Linked DNA regions of Martelella mediterranea DSM 17316. The protein of the gene in region 2 interacts with the protein of the main gene of each other region in a pairwise test. Links are inferred from orthologs where the notes say so. Each region holds a gene or a part of one and is shown on either strand. Other genes may lie near its edges. The genes, in order: rho and hfq.

Region 1 (10,470 bases), 2.3 Mb from region 2 along the record:
CGCTGATCAGCGAATGGCTTTTGCCCGAAAGCCGCTTGAGATGATCGCGGGCCTCTTCCCGGCTTTCCGGCTTGGAATAGGGCCGGCCTTCGAATTCCATGACCTGGTCGCCACCGATCACAAAAGCATTTTCCGCCCGCGCCGAAACAGCGAGCGCCTTTTCGCGCGACAGCAGAGCCGCCAGGAAGGCGGGTGTTGCGCCCGTCTTCAGATAGGGCGCTTCGACGGCGCGCTCGTCGACATCGGGCTTTTTGGCGGTGAAGACGAGTCCGGCATTTGCGAGCAGCGCCCGGCGCGAGGGGCTGGTCGAGGCAAGCACGATCGCGGGTTTTTCATAGGTAGCGCTCATGTCTCTCCTTCCGGCCTTGTCAGCCGCGCTGGTGTTTCAGGGCGAGGATGGCGGCCGCCGTCTCCTCGATCGAGCGGCGCGTGACATCGATGATCGGCCAGTCGTTTCGGGCGGCCAGCGAGCGGGCATATTTCAGCTCCTCGGCAATGACGGCGCGGTCGGTATAATCGCTCTTGCCGTGATCGCCGCCGGCGCCGAATTCACGATATTCGCGCACCTGCGAAATCCGCCCCGTGGACGCGATCAGGCAGACGATCAGCGGCTTTTCAGCGCTGTAGAGACTGTCCGGCAGGGCAACCCCCGGCACGATCGGGATATTGGCCGCCTTGACGCCGCGATTGGCGAGATAGACGCATGTCGGCGTTTTCGATGTCCGGCTGATCCCCAGTATGACGATATCGGCCTCGTCATAGGTCTCGGGCATCTGGCCGTCATCATGTTCCATGGTGAAATTCAGCGCCTCGATGCGGGCGAAATAATCCTCGTTGAGGCTGTGCTGGGCGCCGACGCGGCGTTGCAGCGTGGTGCCGAGATAGGACTGGAAGACGGCGGCCACCGGCTCCAGCACATTGACGCTCGGCACGCCCATGTCGCGACACATTTCGTGGATCAGGGCGGAAAGCTCCTCGTTGACCACGGTATAAAGCACGATGCCCGGCGCATCATCGATCGCGCGCAGCACGGTGAGCAGCTGCTTGCGGCTTCTGATGAGCGGATAGACATGCTCGATCGGCTCATGACCGCCGAACTGGGCGGATACCGCGCGGCCCGCCGAGATCAGCGTTTCGCCCGTCGAATCGGAGATCAGATGCAGGTGAAAGAAGTTTTTCCGGTTTTCCACGATGTCCTTCGCCTGCTGTTCATAACATTGGAGAAACCGGGACGAAAAATCTCATCCGGTTTTCGCCTGTGGGCAGTGCGCGTGTTTATCCACATATGCTCAAATGACGGAAGCGTGAAATCCAGCCTGTTGAAAACGGGGACAATGCCGACCATCGCACCGCTTTGCCGTGGGTTTTACACAGGGTTTCCGTCTTGCGCCAGAGCCGGGAGGCGTTGAATCCATTGAGGTGAACAGCGAAATCCCCGGTTTGCCGAAATCACGGTTCCAAAAATCATCGATGCGAAACTGGAAACCGGGGAAATGACTCATAACTGCGGCAAAAGCTTTAATCCTTGATCGTCACAGACTCTAAGAAATAAAAGAAACCGAAGATAACAAGATTCATTTAGAGGCGAGGCTGGGGATATGGCGAAAAGAGCACTGGAACGGGTGCTGGATGGCGAAACCGTAAACCCGCCGCCGATCTGGCTGATGCGCCAGGCAGGACGCTATCTGCCGGAGTACCGCGCCGTGCGGGAGAAGGCCGGAGGCTTTCTGAACCTCTGCTATAATCCGGATTTTGCAACGGAAGTGACGCTGCAGCCGATCAGGCGATATGGCTTTGACGCGGCGATCCTGTTTTCCGACATTCTGGTCATTCCCGATGCGCTGAAGCGCAATGTCCGCTTTGAGGCCGGGGAAGGACCGAGACTTGATCCGATCAACGCAGACGGCATCTTGGCTCTTGAAAAGAGCTATGACGCAGGCCGGCTCGATCCGGTCATCGAAGCGGTGAGGCGGATACGCCGGGAGTTACCGGAGGAAACGGCGCTGCTCGGTTTCTGCGGCGCGCCCTTTACCGTGGCGACCTATATGATTGCCGGACGCGGCACCCCCGACCAGGCGCCGGCGCGGCTGTTTGCCTATCGCCACAGACGCGAATTCCTGAAACTGCTCGACTACCTTGCCGATCTCTCGGCCGATTACCTGATCCGCCAGCTTGAGGCCGGCGCCGGCGCGGTGCAGATCTTCGACAGCTGGGCCGGTGTGCTCGGCGAGGAGGATTTTGCCGACTTTGCTGCGGCACCCGTCGCGCGGATCGTTGCGAAAGTGCGGGCGGCGCATCCGGAGGCGAAGATCATCGCCTTCGCCAAGGGCGCGGGCCCCAACCTCGCCTCGTATCGCGCCAAGACTGGCGCGGACGCGATCGGCCTCGACTGGACGGTGCCTCTTGCCATCGCCAGAGACCTGCAGAAGGATGGGCCAGTGCAGGGCAATCTTGACCCGCTTTCCGTGGTCGCCGGCGGCCATGCGATGAAAAGCCGCGCCCTTGCCATTCTCGAAGCGCTTGCGGACGGACCGCTGATCTTCAATCTTGGCCACGGAATCACGCCCGAGGCCGATCCGGAGCATGTGGCAGCGCTTGTCCGGCTCGTGAGAGGCGAAGAATAATTTTTTTCAAGAGGGAGGATGCCTGATGGCAGAGCAGAACAATGCCGGCAGCAAGGCGGCAGGACGGGCCATGACGGCGCTGCTGGCGTTTCTGGCGCTCTGTCTTGGCATCTACATCTTTGACCGCGATAATTTCTATCTCTGGGCCAAGGCAATCCACATCATGGCGGTGATCGCCTGGATGGCCGGCATGTTCTATCTGCCGCGCCTGTTCGTCTACCATGCCGATACAACGCCCGGTTCGGAAAGCTCGGAAACCTTCAAGGTCATGGAATACCGGCTGATGAAGGCAATCATGAACCCGGCCATGATTCTGACATGGATCTTCGGTCTATACCTCGCCTGGGAGGGATACCGGTTTTCCGGCGGTTGGCTGCATGTCAAGATTCTGGCGGTTTTTGTGCTATCCGGGGTGCATGGCTATTTCAGCAGGGCGATGAAGGATTTTGCGGCCGACAAGCGTATAAAGAGCGCGAAACACTGGCGGATCGTGAACGAGGCGCCGACCGTTTTGATGATCATTATCGTCATAATGGTGGTTTTGAAGCCGTTTTAATCATTTGATGAACGGATTAGGCCGGTTTCAGCGATAAAAATGCGGTTTTTGCTCTTGTAACGTCAGCGGCAAATCAGTATCTTCCGGCCACTCATCCAAAAGGCTGTGCGAAAGTATCCCCCTTTGCCAATCCGAATTGGCACTGCTCTACCAGCGCAACCGGCCTTGCTATCATCATGACAACATCACGGTTTTCTTCATGTCTCAAATGAAGCTTCAGGAACTGAAGAGTAAAACGCCTACCGATCTCCTTGCCTTTGCCGAATCTGTCGAAGTCGAGGGCGCGAGCACCTTGCGCAAACAGGAACTCATGTTTGCCATCCTCAAGATGCTTGCGGCCCAGGACGTCGAGATCATCGGCGAGGGCGTTGTCGAGGTCCTTCAGGACGGTTTCGGGTTCCTGCGTTCGGCCAATGCCAACTATCTTCCCGGCCCGGACGATATCTATATTTCGCCTTCCCAGATCCGCCGCTTCGCGCTGAAGACCGGCGACACGGTTGAAGGGCCGATCCGCGGACCGAAGGAAGGCGAGCGGTATTTCGCGCTGCTCAAGGTCAACACCATCAATTCCGACGATCCGGAAAAGATCCGTCACAAGGTCCATTTCGACAATCTGACGCCGCTCTATCCCGATGAGCGCTTCAAGATGGAGCTCGACAACCCGACCTCGAAGGACAACTCCGCCCGCGTCATCGATCTGGTCGCGCCGCTCGGCAAGGGCCAGCGTGGCCTGATTGTCGCCCCGCCGCGCACCGGCAAGACGGTACTCTTGCAGAATATCGCCCATTCGATCACCGCCAATCACCCCGAATGTTTCCTGATTGTGCTCTTGATCGATGAGCGGCCCGAGGAAGTGACCGACATGCAGCGTTCGGTGAAGGGCGAAGTGGTCTCATCCACCTTCGACGAACCGGCCGTACGCCACGTGCAAGTTGCTGAAATGGTTATCGAAAAGGCAAAGCGCCTGGTGGAGCACGGCCGCGATGTCGTGATCCTGCTCGATAGTATCACCCGTCTCGGCCGCGCCTACAACACGGTCGTTCCGTCCTCCGGCAAGGTGCTGACCGGCGGTGTCGACGCCAATGCGCTGCAGCGGCCGAAGCGCTTCTTCGGTGCCGCGCGCAATATCGAGGAGGGCGGTTCGCTGACGATCATCGCAACGGCGCTGATCGATACCGGCAGCCGTATGGACGAGGTGATCTTCGAGGAATTCAAGGGCACCGGCAATTCCGAAATCGTGCTCGACCGCAAGGTGGCCGACAAGCGCATCTTCCCGGCCATGGACATTCTCAAGTCCGGCACCCGCAAGGAAGACCTGCTCGTGCCGCGCCAGGACCTGCAGAAGATCTTCGTCCTCCGCCGCATCCTCGCGCCCATGGGCACCACGGACGGCATCGAATTCCTGATCGACAAGCTGAAGCAGACCAAGAACAACGCCGAATTCTTCGAATCGATGAATACCTGAGCGGGGGCTGTTCCGCAGGGAAGCTTCGTTGCAAGATCGACGTATGATGGCGCTAGGCCCAGACGATTAAGTATGGCGTTGCCGCATAGCCCCCAAATCTTCTCGCCCCGGAGGGGAGAGATGTCGCGAAAGCGACAGTGAGGGGGGAGCCTATCCCCGCGAACGCCCTCACGATTTGAAATGCTGCTTTACCCTCACTGCCCCTTTCGGGGCATCTCTCCCGCCAGCGGGAGAAAATATTAGGAGCAAGCGGTAACGCCTTGCCCATGCGGCAGCGGATTAATGGCGCGTCGCTCCATACTGATAAGATATTGAAATAAAACAGGTTTCTCTAAAATGTCCGCTGCCGGCGACACCATCTACGCGCTATCGAGCGGCGCCTTGCCTTCCGGCGTGGCGGTGGTGCGGGTGTCGGGAAAAGACGCGTTTTCCTGTTGCCGAGCGATTACCGGCGAAGTGCCCGCGCCGCGCAAGGCGCGCCTGATGAGGCTTGTCGACGCGGCAGGTTCGCCCATCGACACGGCTCTGGTTCTGGTTTTTGCGGGGCCGGCCTCCTTCACCGGCGAGGATTGCATCGAGTTCCAGCTTCATGGCGGGCGCGCAGTGGTGCGGGCGCTGCTCGATCGATTGGCCGGTCTGGGGCTGCGGCATGCCGAGGCCGGAGAGTTTACCCGCCGGGCCTTTGAAAACGGCAAGATCGATCTGGTCGAGGCCGAAGGGCTTTCCGACATGATTGGCGCCGAAACCGAGATGCAGCGCCGGCTGGCGCTGGAACAGGCAGGCGGGGGCCTTTCCGAGCTCTATGACGGCTGGGCGCGCGAACTGACCCATGCGCGGGCGATGATCGAAGCCGAACTCGATTTTTCCGATGAGGACGATATTCCCGGTTCGGTTTCTGCCACGATCTGGGGCACAGTCGAGGAAGTCGGTCACCAGATCGAAAGTCACATTGCCGGCAGCAGGGCAGGGGAGATCATTCGCGATGGTTATCGCGTGGTAATCGCCGGTCCTCCCAATGCCGGAAAATCCAGCCTTCTGAACGCGCTGGCGCGGCGCGATGTCGCGATCGTTACCGACGTCGCCGGCACCACGCGCGATATTCTGGAGGTTTATCTCGACCTGGATGGCTACGCCGTTCGGCTGTGCGACACTGCTGGTCTACGCGAAAGCGATGATGTCGTCGAGGCGGAAGGCATGCGCCGGGCAAGGGCCCTGCTCGAGGAGGCGGATTTGATCCTTTCCCTCGGTGACATAGGGGCGGGCCAGCCGGCGGAGCGCTTCGAAGGCGAGTGCCTTCGGATCGGCACCAAGGCGGATATCGGCAACCAAACCGGGGCTGACTTTGACCTGCTGATTTCGTCGCGCACAGGCGCTGGCATGGATCGTCTGGTCGAGATGATAAAGGCGCGGCTTGAGGCCCGGCTTGCGGGCGCATCGTTGTCGCTGCCGGTGCGCGATCGCCAGGTCGGTTATCTCAAGGAAACGCTGCGTCATATTCAGGCAGCATTGGACGCCCGCGACTACTCGCCGGAGATCCCCGCTGAATCCTTGCGGCAGGCCGCTGTCGCGCTTGGCAGAATCACCGGGCGGGTGGATGTCGAGGATTTGCTGGACGTGATCTTCTCCTCGTTCTGCGTCGGCAAGTGACCCGGTTTTTGTTTCACGTGAAACAATCTTGACTCGTGCGCCGACAGTCGGCACAACGTTTTGAAAATGACCAGCCGCGCAAGCGGCGGAGAAAGGCTCCGGGCAGCGTCCCGTCGAGCCATGGAGTCACGAATGTCCTATGATGTCATCGTCATTGGCGGCGGCCATGCCGGTTGCGAGGCCGCGAGCGCCGCGGCCCGCGCCGGCGCGAAGACCGCGTTGATCACCCATCGCCGGGAAACCATCGGCGTGATGTCCTGCAATCCCGCAATCGGCGGGCTTGGCAAGGGCCATCTCGTGCGGGAGATCGATGCGCTTGATGGGCTGATGGGCCGCGTCGCCGATGCCGGCGCGATCCAGTATCGCATGTTGAACCGGCGCAAGGGGCCGGCCGTGCGCGGACCCCGCAGCCAGGCGGATCGCAAGCTCTACCGTCAGGCCATGCAGGCGGCGCTCTCTGAGATCGCAAATCTCGACATTCTCGAAGGCGATGTCTTCGATCTCGAAACCGCCAATGGCCGTGTCTCGGCGGTCATCCTCGGTGATGGTCAACGCTTCGCTTGCGCCGCGGCCGTGCTGACGACGGGCACGTTTCTGCGCGGACTTATCCATATCGGCAATAAAAAGATCCCCGCGGGTCGCGTGGGGGAGGCGGCATCTGTCGGCCTGTCGGGCACGCTATCGCGGCTTGGCCTTTCACTTGGACGGTTGAAGACCGGCACACCGGCGCGGCTCGATGGCCGCACCATCGACTGGGATTCGCTTGAGCGCCAGAGCGCGGATGCCGACCCGACGCCATTTTCATTCATGACGACGGGCGTGCGGAATCCGCAGATCAATTGCGGCATCACCCGGACCACGCAGAAGGTGCACGAGATCATTCGCAAGAATATCGGCCTGTCGGCGATGTATTCCGGCCAGATCGAAGGCGTCGGGCCGCGCTATTGTCCTTCGGTCGAAGACAAGATCATGCGGTTCGGCGATCGGGATGGGCACCAGATTTTTCTTGAGCGGGAGGGTCTCGACGATCCGACGGTCTATCCGAACGGCATTTCGACATCGCTGCCGGAAGAGGTTCAGGACGCCTTCATTCACGCCATCCCGGGTCTGGAGAAGGTGACGATCCTGCAGCCGGGCTATGCCATCGAGTATGATCATGTCGATCCGCGCGAACTGTCGGCCTCGCTTGAATTGAAAAAGCTTGGCGGTCTGTTTCTGGCGGGCCAGATCAACGGGACGACCGGTTATGAAGAGGCGGGCGCTCAGGGACTGGTGGCGGGACTGAATGCCGCGATGCTGGCGTCCGGCTCCGAGCCGGTGACCTTCTCGCGGACGGACTCCTATATCGGCGTGATGATCGATGACCTCACCACGCGGGGTGTCGCCGAACCCTACCGCATGTTCACCTCGCGCGCCGAGTATCGTCTGACGCTGCGGGCCGACAATGCCGACCAGCGGCTGACGCCGATGGCGGTGGCGCTCGGCATTGTCTCGCATGAGCGGCGGGAAAAATTCTCCTCCTATATGGCCGCGATCGATGAGGGCAGGGCGGCGCTGAAGGGCCGGTCCCTGACACCCAACGAGGCGGCGCGCCATGGGTTGAAACTCAATCAGGACGGTCAGCGTCGCAGCGCCTATGACCTGCTTGCCTATCCGGAGCAGGATTTTTCCGGGTTGACGTCGATATGGCCCGAGCTTGGCGATATGCCGGAATCCGTGCAAACCGCGCTGGAAATCGAGGCATCCTATGCTGTCTATCTCGATCGTCAGGCGGCCGATATCGCCGAGGTGCAACGCGACGAGGGGAGGGCGATACCGCTGGAGTTCGATTACGACAGCCTGTCCGGTCTCTCGAATGAGCTCAAGGGCAAGCTCTCGGCGGCGCGGCCGGCGACCATTGCCCAGGCGAGCCGCATTGACGGCATGACGCCGGCGGCGCTGTCGTTGCTGCTCGTGCGCCTGAAGCTGCGGGCGGCCTGAGCGATGAAGCTGAATGGCATCGATGTTTCACGTGAAACAGAGGCGCGGCTGGACCGCTTCGTCAGCCACTTCGAAAAATGGGCGCGCGCCATCAATCTGGTCGCGCCGTCAACGCGCCAGCAGATATGGGATCGGCATATCGCCGACAGCGCGCAGCTGTTTCAGCTGGCGCGGGGGCCCAGGACCTGGATCGATCTCGGCAGCGGTGGCGGCTTTCCGGGGATCGTAACGGCGATCTTTCTGGCCGAGGCCAATGAGGGCTGGGTGCATCTGGTCGAAAGCAACAACAAGAAGGCTTCGTTCCTGCGCACCGCGATCCGCGAGACCGGCGCGCGCGCCAGCGTTCATGCGATCCGTGCCGAGACCGCGCCGGCGGAGATCGAGCACCCGCAGCTGATGTCCGCCCGGGCGCTGGCTGCGCTCGATCAGCTGCTGGATTACGCCGCGCCCTGGTTCTCTGCAGACCCTTCCTTTCGGGCCTTTTTCCACAAGGGGCGGGATTATCAGCGCGAACTCGACAAAGCACGTGACCGATGGTCGTTCGATCTGGTAAAACATGAAAGCAAGGTCGAGCCCGGCTCCGTAATCCTCGAAATCGCGCGCCTTGCACCGGTTCTTTGAAGACAGGCGGGACGATCATGAACCAGAAAACCCGGATCATTACCGTCGCCAACCAGAAGGGCGGCGTCGGCAAGACGACGACGGCGATCAACCTGGCGACCGCGCTCGCCGCCATCGGCGAAAAGGTCCTGATCGTCGATCTCGATCCGCAGGGCAATGCCTCCACCGGGCTTGGCATCGAGCGCAATCAGCGCGAAATTTCGGCCTATGATGTGCTCATCGGCGAGAAGACGGTGGCCGAGGCCGCGGTTCACACCGCCGTGCCCAATCTTGATATCGTTCCCTCGACGCTCGATCTGCTGGGTTTCGAGCTCGAGATCGCCAGCGATCCCCGCCGTGTGTTCAAGCTGCGCGATGCGCTGTCGCACAGCGATATCAGCAATTACCGCTATGTGTTCTGCGATTGTCCGCCTTCGTTCAATCTTCTGACGATGAATGCCATGGGTGCGGCCAATGCCATTCTCGTGCCGCTACAATGCGAATTTTTCGCGTTGGAGGGCCTCAGCCAGCTTCTCGACACCGTCTCGGAGGTGCGCAGCACCATCAATCCTAAACTTGAAATCCAGGGCGTGGTGCTGACCATGTATGACAGCCGCAACAATCTTGCCCAGCAGGTGGTCAGCGATGTGCGCGACTATATGGGCGACAAGGTCTACAAGACGCTGATTCCGCGCAATGTCCGGGTCTCAGAGGCGCCGTCCTTCGGCAAGCCGGTGATCCTTTACGATCTCAAATGTCAGGGCAGCCAGGCCTATATCCAGCTTGCCTCGGAAATCATCCAGCGCGAGCGCGCGCTGGCGGCTGCCTGACGCGACAAACATGGTGAATGCGATGAGTGATGACAGTTCCAAACGGCGTCTTGGCCGCGGCCTGGCCGCCCTGATCGGCGATATCGAAAAGCCTGCCGAGACCGATGCGCCGGTCACGGCCGATCGCCGGATTCCGATCGAGTTCATCACCCGCAACCCGCGCAATCCCCGCCGCCATTTCGAGGAAGCGGATCTGCGTGATCTGGCCGCCTCCGTACGCCAGCACGGCATCGTCCAGCCGGTCGTGGTGCGCACCATCGGCACCCAGCGCTATGAAATCATCGCCGGCGAACGCCGTTGGCGCGCGGCGCAGCTTGCAGGTCTCGCCGATGTACCGGCGCTGATCCGCGATGTCGATGACCGCACGGCGCTGGAAATCGCGATTGTCGAAAACGTCCAGCGCGCCGACCTCAACCCGCTGGAAGAGGCCAATGGTTACGAGCTGCTGATCGCCGAACATGGCTATACCCAGAACGATCTCGGCGACATTATCGGCAAAAGCCGCAGCCATGTCGCTAACAGCCTGCGGCTGCTGAAGCTGCCCGAAGGGGTCCAGACAATGCTGGCCGAAGGCGCTTTGTCGGCCGGTCATGCCCGCGCCCTGATCTCCACGCCCGATCCTGCAAGCCTGGCACGGACCATTGTCGAGCGCGGCCTTTCGGTGCGCGACGCCGAGAAACTGGCGCAAAAGGCGATCGAGGGCGGTGGCCAGAGCAACCGGGCGCCGCGCCAGAAGGATGCCGATACGCTGGCGCTGGAGCAGACGCT
Region 2 (10,336 bases):
TCAGCGAGATCGTCACCATCGCATAGTCGTCGCGCTTGTGGGCGACGGTGTTGCGGGTCAGCCAGTTGATATAGCCGGCATTGGCGGTGTCGAAACGGTCGCGCTCGCGTTCCGGCAATTCGGGCAGCGCGAAGTAGGCGCGGATCGCTTCGACGTCGCCGGCCGGCAATGTCAGCTCGCCGTCCTTCAGCGCCTCGAATTCCTGCTCGATCTGAGCCTTCAGCTCCTCAAGCCCGGTCTCGTGGACGAGGATCTTGATGCGCGCCTTGTACTTGTTGTCGCGGCGGCCGTTGAGGTTGTAGACGCGCAGGATCGCCGTCGCATAGGCCAGGAGATCGGCTTCCGGAAGAAAGTCGCGAACCTTCTTGGCGATCATCGGTGTACGCCCCTGCCCGCCGCCGACATAGACGGCAAAGCCGAGCTCGCCGGCCTCGTTCCGCTTCAGATGCAGGCCGATGTCATGGACCTGGATCGCGGCGCGGTCGCGTTCGGCGCCGGTCACCGCGATCTTGAACTTGCGCGGCAGGAACGAGAATTCCGGATGCAGCGACGACCACTGCCGCAGGATTTCCGCATAGGGGCGCGGATCGGCGACCTCGTCGGCGGCGGCGCCCGAGAAATGGTCTGCCGTCACATTGCGGATGCAGTTTCCCGAGGTCTGGATCGCATGCATTTCAACGCTTGCGAGATCGCGCAGGATCGCCGGAATATCGGAAAGCTTCGGCCAGTTGAACTGGATGTTCTGGCGCGTGGTGAAGTGGCCATAGCCGCGGTCATAGGTGCGCGCGACATGGGCGAGCATGCGCATCTGCCGGGCATTCATCGTGCCATAGGGCACGGCGATGCGCAGCATATAGGCGTGAAGCTGCAGGTAAACGCCGTTCATCAGCCGCAGCGGCTTGAACTGATCCTCGGTGATTTCGCCGGAAAGGCGGCGCTCGACCTGGTCTGCGAACTGGTCCACCCGCTGGGCGACGAAATCCTTGTCGAATTCATCGTAACGATACATGAGGTCTTACGCCTCCACGCGTTCTGGTTTGGCGGCGGCATAGCCGGCCGCGTAAGGAATGGTCGGGCCCTCGGCGCGAATGCGCTCGCGCAGCCTGAGCGGCCAGATGCGGCCGTCGGGACGCTCCTCGACATCGATGACGGCAAGATCGACCACCTTGTTGGCTGAGAAATCACGCTTGCCGATCTCATCGAGGCTTTCGATCGCCGCGTCGTGGCGGGCGACGAGCGCTGCCTGCAGATCCTCGCACCAGCGGCCATTGGCATCGAGCCAGACGGCAAGGCCATCGGTCAGGCGATTTGCGGTCAGAACCTTAGCGGACATGGGCAACTCCCTTGAATTTCGTCTGGGCGACCTTGTTATCCTGCGAAAGCGCGCTCGAATGCTTCAGATTGGCGCCGGCGACCGCGTCGCCGATGATCACCATCACCGGGCCGGCGAGGTCGTCGCGCGCTTCCAGCAGCGCCATTTCGGACAACACGCCATGGAACAGGCGCTGGTTGTTCCGGCTGGCGTTCTCGATCACCGCGATCGTGGTATCGGCGGGCACGCCCGCCTCCTGAAGCCGGGCGCCGAGCCTGGCGGCGACGGAACGGCCCATATAGACGGCAATGGTGGCGCCCCGGACCGCAAGCGCGGCCCAGTCCGGCAGGGTGTCACCATTGAGGTCGTGGCCGGTCGTAAAAACCAGGGTCGAGGCGACCCCGCGCAGCGTCAGCGGCAGCTCGAAATCGGCGGCCGCCGCCGTGGCGGACGTGATGCCGGGCACGACCTCGTAGGATACTCCCGCCGCGCGCAGAGCCGCCATTTCCTCACCGGCGCGGCCGAAGATCAGTGGATCGCCGGATTTCAGCCGCACGACGCGCTTGCCTTCTTTCGCAAGATCGACAAGCAGATCATTGATTTCATTCTGAGACTTCGAATGGCAGTTCTTGCGCTTGCCGACGGCGATACGCTCCGCATCGCGCCGGCCCATATCGACGACAGTCTGGGGCACCAGCGCATCATAGGCAATCACGTCGGCTTCCATCATCAGCCGGTGGGCGCGGATCGTCAGCAGGTCCTCGGCGCCCGGTCCCGCGCCGACAAGCGCCACATGGCCGGAAACCCTGGCTCCGTCCGCAATGATCTCGTCGGCAAGACACTCGGCCTCAAGCGCCCTTCCCTTTTCGATGGCATTCGCAACCGAACCGTTGAAGAAGCGCGACCAGAAGGCGCGGCGCGGCGCACCCCGCGGAATATTGGCGTCAACCTTGTCGCGCAGGCGGTTGGCGAGCTGCGCCAGCGGCCCGAGCGAGCGCGGCAGCATGGTGTCGATCTGCGCCCGGATCATCTGCGCCAGCACCGGACCGGCCCCCTCGGTTCCGATGGCGACGGCGATCGGAGGACGCGTGACCAGAGCGGGCGTATAGAAGTCGCAATCGTCCTTCTGGTCCACGGCGTTGACAGGGATGGAGGCCGCACGGGCCGCCTCGGCGATCAGGTGGTCCTGATCGCTGATTCCGGTCGCGGCGAACACCAACACCGCGCCTTCGAATTGCGCGGGCGAGAAAGCGTCCTCCACCAACTGGTAGCCCTGCTCGGCGAGAAACGCGCGGTAGTCGTCCTCGGCGTTCTCGGCATAAGCTGCAATCACGGCGGAGGTCTTTGCCATCAGCCGGGCCTTGGCGAAAGCCTCGTCGCCGCCGCCGAAAATCGCGACCTTGCGGCCATCGACCCGGAAAAACGCCGGGAAAGTCGTCAACAAATCGTCTTTCGTGCCCATTGCGCACAGTCCTTCTCAAGATTGGCACAACAATCGCTCTGCGGCGGCAATGTTTGAAGAAACGAAAATGCGCGGGCGCGCGGGATGGAACATTTCATTCCTCAATTCCGCGCAATGCAGGGCAAATTTACCTGCAGGGCCAGGCCGAGGCTTGCGCTCGCCCGCCAATGTTCCTTTAAGTCAGGCTGTGCAACCTTCTGAACGGGGAATCGACGTGGACGACAAGACCCTCACCGACCGCCTTCTCGCCGTGATCGAAGACGATATCCTGCCCAAGACGCTCAAGGGCGTCAGCGGCGGCAACAAGGTTTTCGGCGCGGCCATCCTGCGCAAGGACGATCTCTCCCTGGTGATCGCCGGCACCAATGACGAGACCAGCAATCCGCTCTGGCACGGCGAGGTCCATACGCTGAAACAGTTCTACGAACTGCCCGACCCGCCAGCCACGCGTGATCTGCTCTTCCTCTCGACCCATGAACCCTGCACCATGTGCATGTCGGCGATCACCTGGGCCGGATTCGACAATTACTTCTATTTCTTCAGCCATGAGGATTCGCGCGACAGCTTCGCCATTCCCCACGATCTGAAGATCATGAAGGAGCTTTACGGCCTGGAGCCGGGCGGCTACCGCCGCAAGAACGCCTTCTTCACCGCGCGCTCGATCATCGACATGGCGGAGGCATGCCCGGAACCAGCGCGCACCGGCTTCATAGATCGGATTGACGGTATTCGCAAAACCTACGCCCTTGCCTCCGACACCTATCAGGCCCACAAGGGCGAGACCAAAATACCGCTCGGCTAACGCCCGCCCCGAAAGCAAGACGGAGTCTCAAACCGTGGAAGCCTCCCGCGACATCACGCGTCTTCTGGACATCATGGCCGCCCTTCGCACGCCCGAAACCGGGTGCCCGTGGGACCTGAAACAGGATTTCGACAGCATCAAGCCTTACACGATCGAGGAAGCCTATGAGGTGGCCGACGCGATCGAGCGCAAGGATTTCGATGATCTCTGCGACGAACTCGGCGATCTGTTGCTGCAGGTCGTGTTTCACGCCCGCATGGCGGAGGAAAAGGGGCTGTTTTCCTTCGGCGATGTCGTCCACGCGATCACCGCCAAGATGATACGCCGCCACCCGCATGTCTTCGCCGTCAACGCGGCGGATACGCCGGAAGCGGTCAAGATCCAGTGGGACGAGATCAAGCGGAAGGAAAAGGCCGAGCGCGCCGAACGGCGGGTGAAAAGCGGGATTACCGAGGATTTCAAGGCCGGCCATCTCGGTGGCGTCCAGCGTTCCTTCCCGGCGCTGACGGAGGCGCTGAAGCTTCAGGAGCATGCCGCCCGCGTGGGCTTCGACTGGTCCGAGCCGGAACCGATCCTCGCCAAGTTCGAGGAGGAGATCGGCGAGTTGCGCGAAGCGTTTCAGGCCGGCGACAAATCGCGAATCTCGGACGAACTCGGCGACCTGATCTTCGCCGCCGTCAACCTCGCCCGCCACACGAAGACCGATCCCGAACAGGCGCTGCGCGGCACCAACACCAAATTCCGCCGCCGCTTCAACCATATCGAGGAATCGCTCAATGCGTCGGGCGAAACGCTCGACGCCGCTACGCTGGAACGCATGGAAGCGCTCTGGCAGGATGCCAAGGCGATCGAGCGGCAGCTTTCCGAATAGCCGGAACTTTTTTCGTCGTCCTCGTCTTTTGACCGTTGACTTAGAGCGCGCTCGAAGCCGTAGCTTTGCCAGCGTCGTGACGAAAGCAGGACTTCGATGAAGATTGGTGAACTCGCAAAGCGCTCCGGCCTGACGGCGCATACCCTCCGCTATTACGAGAAGATCGGCCTTTTGCCCGATGCCGACCGCGATCGCTCAGGCCATCGCGACTACGACGCATCGGCGCTGGTCTGGATCGAATTTCTCGGCCGCTTGAAGACCACCGGCATGCCGATCCGGCAAATGTTGCGCTATGCCGAACTCAGACGGCAGGGTCCGGCTACGGAAAAGCAGCGTCAGTGCCTGCTCGAACAGCATCGTGATGCGGTGCGCGAGCACGTTCTCGAACTCCAGTCCTGTCTTGATGTCCTCGACGACAAAATCGCCGGCTATGCCGGAAATGATCGCAACAAGGATTGATGACGTGATGAATGAACAGAACCAGACAATCGGCGAAACCCGCCTGGACCGCGGCAAGCGCATGCTGGCGGCCATCGACGGGCAGGCGGGACAGAATGTCATCGACGCGCTCGATGATATCGCCCCCGATTTCGCCCGTTATGTCTTTGAATTCCCCTTCGGCGATATCTATGCCCGCCCCGGGCTCGGCTTGCGCGAACGCGAGATTGCCACGGTCGCCGCCCTCACCGCGCTCGGAAACGCAGTCCCTCAGCTCAAGGTTCACATCGAAGCAGGCCTCAATGTCGGGGTGAGCCAGGAGGAAATCGTCGAAACCATCATGCAGATGTCGGTCTATGCCGGCTTTCCCGCCGCGCTCAACGGCCTGTTCGCGGCAAAGGAGGTCTTCGCAGCCCGTTCCGGCGCGAACGCCTGATCCGTCCCGGAATCACTCCGCCAGCATGCTCTCCAGCCGCTGGGCCTCGCCGCCGGCGAGCCGCAGGTCGAGGCTGACGGAGCCATCCTCGAGATCGCGGCGTTCGTCGACAAGAGCGTGCTCGTAAAGCCAAGGCAGCAGGTGCAATTGATCGGGCGAAAGCGTGATGGTCGTTTCCGTCAGGACGCCGGCAAGCCGGTCGGCGATGCGGTCGACAAGCGCGTCGACGCCCTCGCCGGAAATGGCGGAGACGGCCATGACGTTCTCGGTGGAGGACGCCCGCGCCATCATGGCGTCATGCTCTTCCGGGCCCAAAAGATCCACCTTGTTCCAGACCTCCAGAATGCGGGCATTCTGCTCGGCCTCGTCAATGCCGAGTTCGCCCAGGATGCGCAGCACATCGGCCGATTGCGCATCGCGGGCAGGGTCGGCCATGTCGCGGACATGAAGGATCAGATCCGCCTCCAGCACCTCCTCCAGCGTCGCGCGGAAGGCGGCGACCAGATGAGTCGGCAGGTCCGAGATGAAACCGACTGTGTCGGAGAGGATCACCGTGCGGCCATGCGGGAGCTTCATCCGGCGCAGAGTCGGGTCGAGGGTTGCAAACAGCATGTCCTCGGCCAGCACCCCTGCCCCGGTGATCCGGTTGAACAGGGTCGACTTGCCGGCATTGGTGTAGCCCACCAGCGCCACGATCGGATGCGGCACCTTCTTGCGCTTGGAGCGGTGAAGCTTTCGGGTGCGGACCACCTGTTCCAGTTCGCGTTCGAGCTTGGTAATGCGCTCGCGCAGCATCCGGCGGTCCGCCTCGATCTGGGTTTCGCCGGGACCGCCCATGAAGCCGCCACCGCCGCGCTGGCGCTCAAGGTGGGTCCAGCTTCTGACAAGACGGCCGCGCTGGTAATTGAGATGCGCGAGTTCGACCTGCAGCCGGCCCTCCTTAGTGGAGGCGCGCTCGCCGAAGATTTCGAGAATCAGGCCGGTCCGGTCGATCACCTTGGCAACCCAGGCCTTTTCGAGATTGCGCTGCTGAACCGGCGACAGCGGATGATCCACAACCACGAGGCCGATATTGTTCTCGTCCAGAACGGCGTCAAGCTCTTCGATTTTGCCGGTTCCTAGCAGGGTCGCCGGTCGCGGATCGTTGATCGTCACGATCTCCGAGGCCGCGACCTCGAGCCCGATCGCGCGGGCAAGGCCCTCGGCCTCCTGCAGACGGCTTTCGGGCGCGCGCGCGGAAAGCGCGGTGCGTTCGGCTTCGGCCCGCGACTGCTTGATAACCGGCACGATTACGAGAACGCGGGAGGAATCCCTGTTCTCGTATTCGCTCTCGGGAAATTGGGTATTATCGGAAATGGAAGCTCACCTATCAGGAAGCGTTGTCATCGCCTTCGAACATCTGCACCGGCTGGCCGGGCATGATCGTCGAAATGGCGTGCTTGTAGACAAGCTGGGAATGACCGTCACGACGCAGCAGGACACAGAAATTGTCGAACGACGTAACCACGCCCGTCAGCTTGACCCCGTTGATCAGGAAGATCGTCAGGGAAATTTTCTGTTTGCGAACCGTGTTGAGAAAAAGATCCTGCAAATTCTGAGAACGTTCCGCCATTGCGCCGCTACTTTCTTTCTCTTGCCGGCCGGAGCCGGTTCCACCTCTTCGTTGCCATCGAAACGTCCAGGCAACAGATCATGAACTTTTGGTAGCAAATCACCGGCGCTTCCGCAACGGCGAAAAACATGAGCCGGCGAGACCGCTTTTTCCGGGGCCTTGAGAGCGGGCCGTCCCGCTCAAAAATACTGGATCGAAACCCGGAAAAGCTGCTCGACGTGCCGCACCGCAGAAGCGGCGGCAAACAGGATCACCCGGTCATGCGCCTTGATCTTGAGATCGCCATGCGGCCGGATGACCTCCTCACCCCGGTAGATCGCGCCGATGCGGATGCCGTCGGGCAGGTCGAGGTCGCGGAACGGCGTGCCGACCAGCGGCGATGTCGCGAGCGCCTCCGCCTCGATCACCTCCGCAGCACCCTTCTGCACCGCGTAGACCGAGCGGATGCGCCCCTTGCGCACATGCTGAAGCACCCGCGAGATCGTGACCGCGCGCGGATTGATATAGGCATCGATACCGAGCGATTTGGTGACATCGTGGAACGACGGGTTGTTCAGGAGCGCCAGATTGGACTTGCAGCCGAGCTGCTTGGCGATCACCGAGGCCAGGATATTGGTCTGGTCGTTATTGGTCAGCGCGACCATCAGATGGGCGTCGGGCACATCGGCCTGCACCATGATGTTCTGGTCGAGCGCCGAGCCATGGATGACGATGCCGTGGTGCAGCGCGTCCGACACCGCCACCGCCTTGTCACGGTCCTGCTCGATCATCTTGATGCGGGTCTTGGGCTGCAGGTCCTCGATCGACTTGGCGACGAAGAAGCCGATATTGCCGCCGCCGGCGATCACGATCCGCCGCGCCTCCTGCTCCTCATGACCGAACAGCGCCAGCGTGCGCCGGATATGCTCGTGCTCGCAAACCACATAGACAAGGTCGCCGGCGAGAATCTGGTCGGTCGAATGCGGAATGATCACCTCTTCATGGCGATAGATCCCGGTCACGGTCGCGTTCAGGTCCGGAAACAACTGGCTGAGCTGGACGAGCGGCGTGTTCAGGACCGGGCAGTCGTCGTTGCACTCAACCGCGAGCATCGCGATCTTCTCGTCGGCGAAGCGCACGATATCGGTCGCGCCGGGGAAGGAGATGCGCCTGAGCACCATCTTGCCGACTTCGACTTCCGGCGAAATCGTGACATCGATCGGCATGTGATCGCGCGAGAACAGGTCCGAATAATGCGAATGCAGATAGCTTTGCGAACGGATGCGGGCAATCTTGGTCGGCACGTTGAACAGCGAATGCGCCACCTGGCAGGCGACCATGTTGATCTCGTCATGCAGCGTCACGGCGATGATCATGTCCGCCTGATCGGCGCCGGCCTTGGCCAGCATGTCGGGATGGGCGCCGTGGCCGACATAGCCGCGCACGTCCAGAAGCTCGGTGATGGCAGTGATGAGCGACGCGGACGTGTCGATAACGGAGACGTCGTTATATTCCTGGGAAAGCCGTTCGGCGATGCCGAAACCGACCTGACCAGCGCCGCAGATGATGATTTTCATAAGAACCCCTCTGGGGTTTGGTAAGTTCAGTTGGCCGCAATCTGCCCGGTTTTGGCCTAAATGCCAAGCGACTTAAGCTTGCGGTGCAGCGCGGATCGCTCCATCCCGACAAATTCGGCGGTGCGCGAAATGTTCCCGCCGAACCGGTTGATCTGCGCCATCAGATAGTCGCGTTCAAAGCGCTCGCGCGCCTCTCTCAGCGGCAGCGTCATGATATGCGCATCGCCTGAAGTCTGGATCTGCGGCAACACGTCGGAAAGGTCGGCCGGCAGCAGGTCGGCGGAGATCGGCGCGGACGCGTCCTCCTCGCGCGACAGGATCAGCAGCCGCTCCAGATTGTTGCGCAACTGCCTGATATTGCCGGGCCAGTCATGGGCCTGCAGGATCGCCATCGCATCATCGCCGATCGAGCGCTGGCGGATGCCGGCCTGTTCGCAAAGCTGACGCATGACGAAATCGACAAGGAAGGGAATATCCTCGCGCCGTTCGGAGAGCGAGGGAATACGCACCGGCACCACCGCCAGCCTGTGAAACAGGTCCTGCCGGAACTGACCCTCGTCGATCCGCGCCTGAAGGTCGAGCGCGGTCGAGGACAGGATACGGACATCGACCGACACCCGCCGGCTGCCGCCGACCCGCTCGAACTGTTGATCGACCAGCACGCGCAGGATCTTTTTCTGGGTTTCCAGCGGCATCTCGCCGATCTCGTCCAGATAGAGCGTGCCGCGATGGGCGCGCTCCAGCGCGCCGGTCTTGCGCGTCCGTCCGCCGCCGGCTTCGACGCCGAAAAGCTCGGTCTCCATGTTTTCAGGCGTGATCGCCGCGGCGTTCAGCGCCACGAACGGCCCCTCGGCGCGTAGGCTCTTCTTGTGCATCAGCCGCGCCACCACCTCCTTGCCGGAGCCGGAGGGGCCGAAGATCATCACGCGGGAGTTGGTGGGCCCAACCTTGTCCACCATCTGGCGCAGCTGTGACACCAGCAGCGAGGAACCAACGAGCTCTTCCGGGTCGCCGCTCTTGCGCTTGAGTTCCTGCACCTCGTTCTTCAGCCGCGAATTCTCCAGCGCGCGTTCGGCGATCAGCACCAGCCGGTCGGCCTTGAATGGCTTTTCGATGAAATCGAAAGCGCCGCGCTTGATGGAGGAGACCGCCGTCTCGATATTGCCGTGACCGGAGATCATGACCACCGGCAGATCGGCGTAGCGCGACTTGATTTCCTCCAGCAGCGCCAACCCGTCGAGCCGGCTCCCCTGCATCCAGATATCGAGGAAGATCAGGCGCGGAACCCGGTCGGCAATCGCCGCCAGCGCGCTATCGCTGTCATGGGCAACCCTGGTTTCGTGTCCCTCGTCGGACAGGATGCCCGAGACGATATCGCGGATATCGGCTTCGTCGTCGACGACAAGAATATCAGAGGCCATCTTGTTTCTCCCTGTCCGTTTCCTGGCGCTCGCCGTCGTGGATATGCGGCAGTTCAACGCGGATCATCGCCCCTCGCCCGCCGGCGAAATCGTGGGGCGCATCATGCAGTTCGAGTTTGCCGCCATGCTCCTCGATGATCTTGCGGACGATCGCGAGACCAAGCCCCGTGCCCTTTTCGCGCATGGTTATGTATGGCTCAAGGATCATGTGGCGATTTTCGAGCGGCAATCCCTTGCCGTTGTCGATGAAGTCGATGACGTAGCGATCACGGGTTTCGTCATGCGCGGCCCGAACCAGTATCTTGCGCTCGCCGTCGAACTCATTTGTCGGAACGGCTTCAATGGCTTCGACGGCGTTCTTGATCAGGTTTCCGAAGGCCTGGCCAAGCATGCGATCGTCAAACAGCCCCGTCAGCGGCTCATCGC

What was found.
Region 1: the proteins of hfq (region 2) and rho interact in binary tests that used the Escherichia coli proteins (3 or more experiments, as listed by UniProt). The link is inferred for Martelella mediterranea DSM 17316 from one-to-one orthologs.

What each region holds. Positions count from the first base shown.
Region 1 is NZ_CP020330.1:820,860-831,329, reverse strand. What follows is about bases 2,661-5,512. They hold rho (transcription termination factor Rho), read left to right. Parts: upstream 2,661-3,379; coding sequence 3,380-4,645; downstream 4,646-5,512. Other genes in these bases: mnmE (tRNA uridine-5-carboxymethylaminomethyl(34) synthesis GTPase MnmE), read left to right, coding at 4,982-5,512; hemJ (protoporphyrinogen oxidase HemJ), read left to right, coding at 2,661-3,180. In the rest of the region: Mame_RS03775 (Maf family nucleotide pyrophosphatase), read right to left, coding at 1-349; Mame_RS03770 (pyruvate, water dikinase regulatory protein), read right to left, coding at 369-1,190; hemE (uroporphyrinogen decarboxylase), read left to right, coding at 1,599-2,624; more of hemJ, read left to right, coding at 2,650-2,660; more of mnmE, read left to right, coding at 5,513-6,292; tRNA uridine-5-carboxymethylaminomethyl(34) synthesis enzyme MnmG, read left to right, coding at 6,425-8,272; 16S rRNA (guanine(527)-N(7))-methyltransferase RsmG, read left to right, coding at 8,276-8,893; Mame_RS03735 (ParA family protein), read left to right, coding at 8,908-9,702; Mame_RS03730 (ParB/RepB/Spo0J family partition protein), read left to right, coding at 9,725-10,470. UniProt on the Escherichia coli protein: Facilitates transcription termination by a mechanism that involves Rho binding to the nascent RNA, activation of Rho's RNA-dependent ATPase activity, and release of the mRNA from the DNA template.
Region 2 is NZ_CP020330.1:3,168,966-3,179,301, reverse strand. Bases 5,313-8,030 are described here. They hold hfq (RNA chaperone Hfq), read right to left. Parts: upstream 6,934-8,030; coding sequence 6,691-6,933; downstream 5,313-6,690. Other genes in these bases: trkA (Trk system potassium transporter TrkA), read right to left, coding at 7,113-8,030; hflX (GTPase HflX), read right to left, coding at 5,334-6,677; Mame_RS14835 (carboxymuconolactone decarboxylase family protein), read left to right, coding at 5,313-5,321. Outside these bases: Mame_RS14865 (nitrite/sulfite reductase), read right to left, coding at 1-1,009; Mame_RS14860 (DUF2849 domain-containing protein), read right to left, coding at 1,016-1,333; siroheme synthase CysG, read right to left, coding at 1,323-2,774; Mame_RS14850 (nucleoside deaminase), read left to right, coding at 2,989-3,576; mazG (nucleoside triphosphate pyrophosphohydrolase), read left to right, coding at 3,611-4,447; Mame_RS14840 (MerR family transcriptional regulator), read left to right, coding at 4,544-4,906; more of Mame_RS14835, read left to right, coding at 4,914-5,312; more of trkA, read right to left, coding at 8,031-8,489; nitrogen assimilation response regulator NtrX, read right to left, coding at 8,546-9,910; Mame_RS14810 (sensor histidine kinase NtrY-like), read right to left, coding at 9,900-10,336. UniProt on the Escherichia coli protein: RNA chaperone that binds small regulatory RNA (sRNAs) and mRNAs to facilitate mRNA translational regulation in response to envelope stress, environmental stress and changes in metabolite concentrations.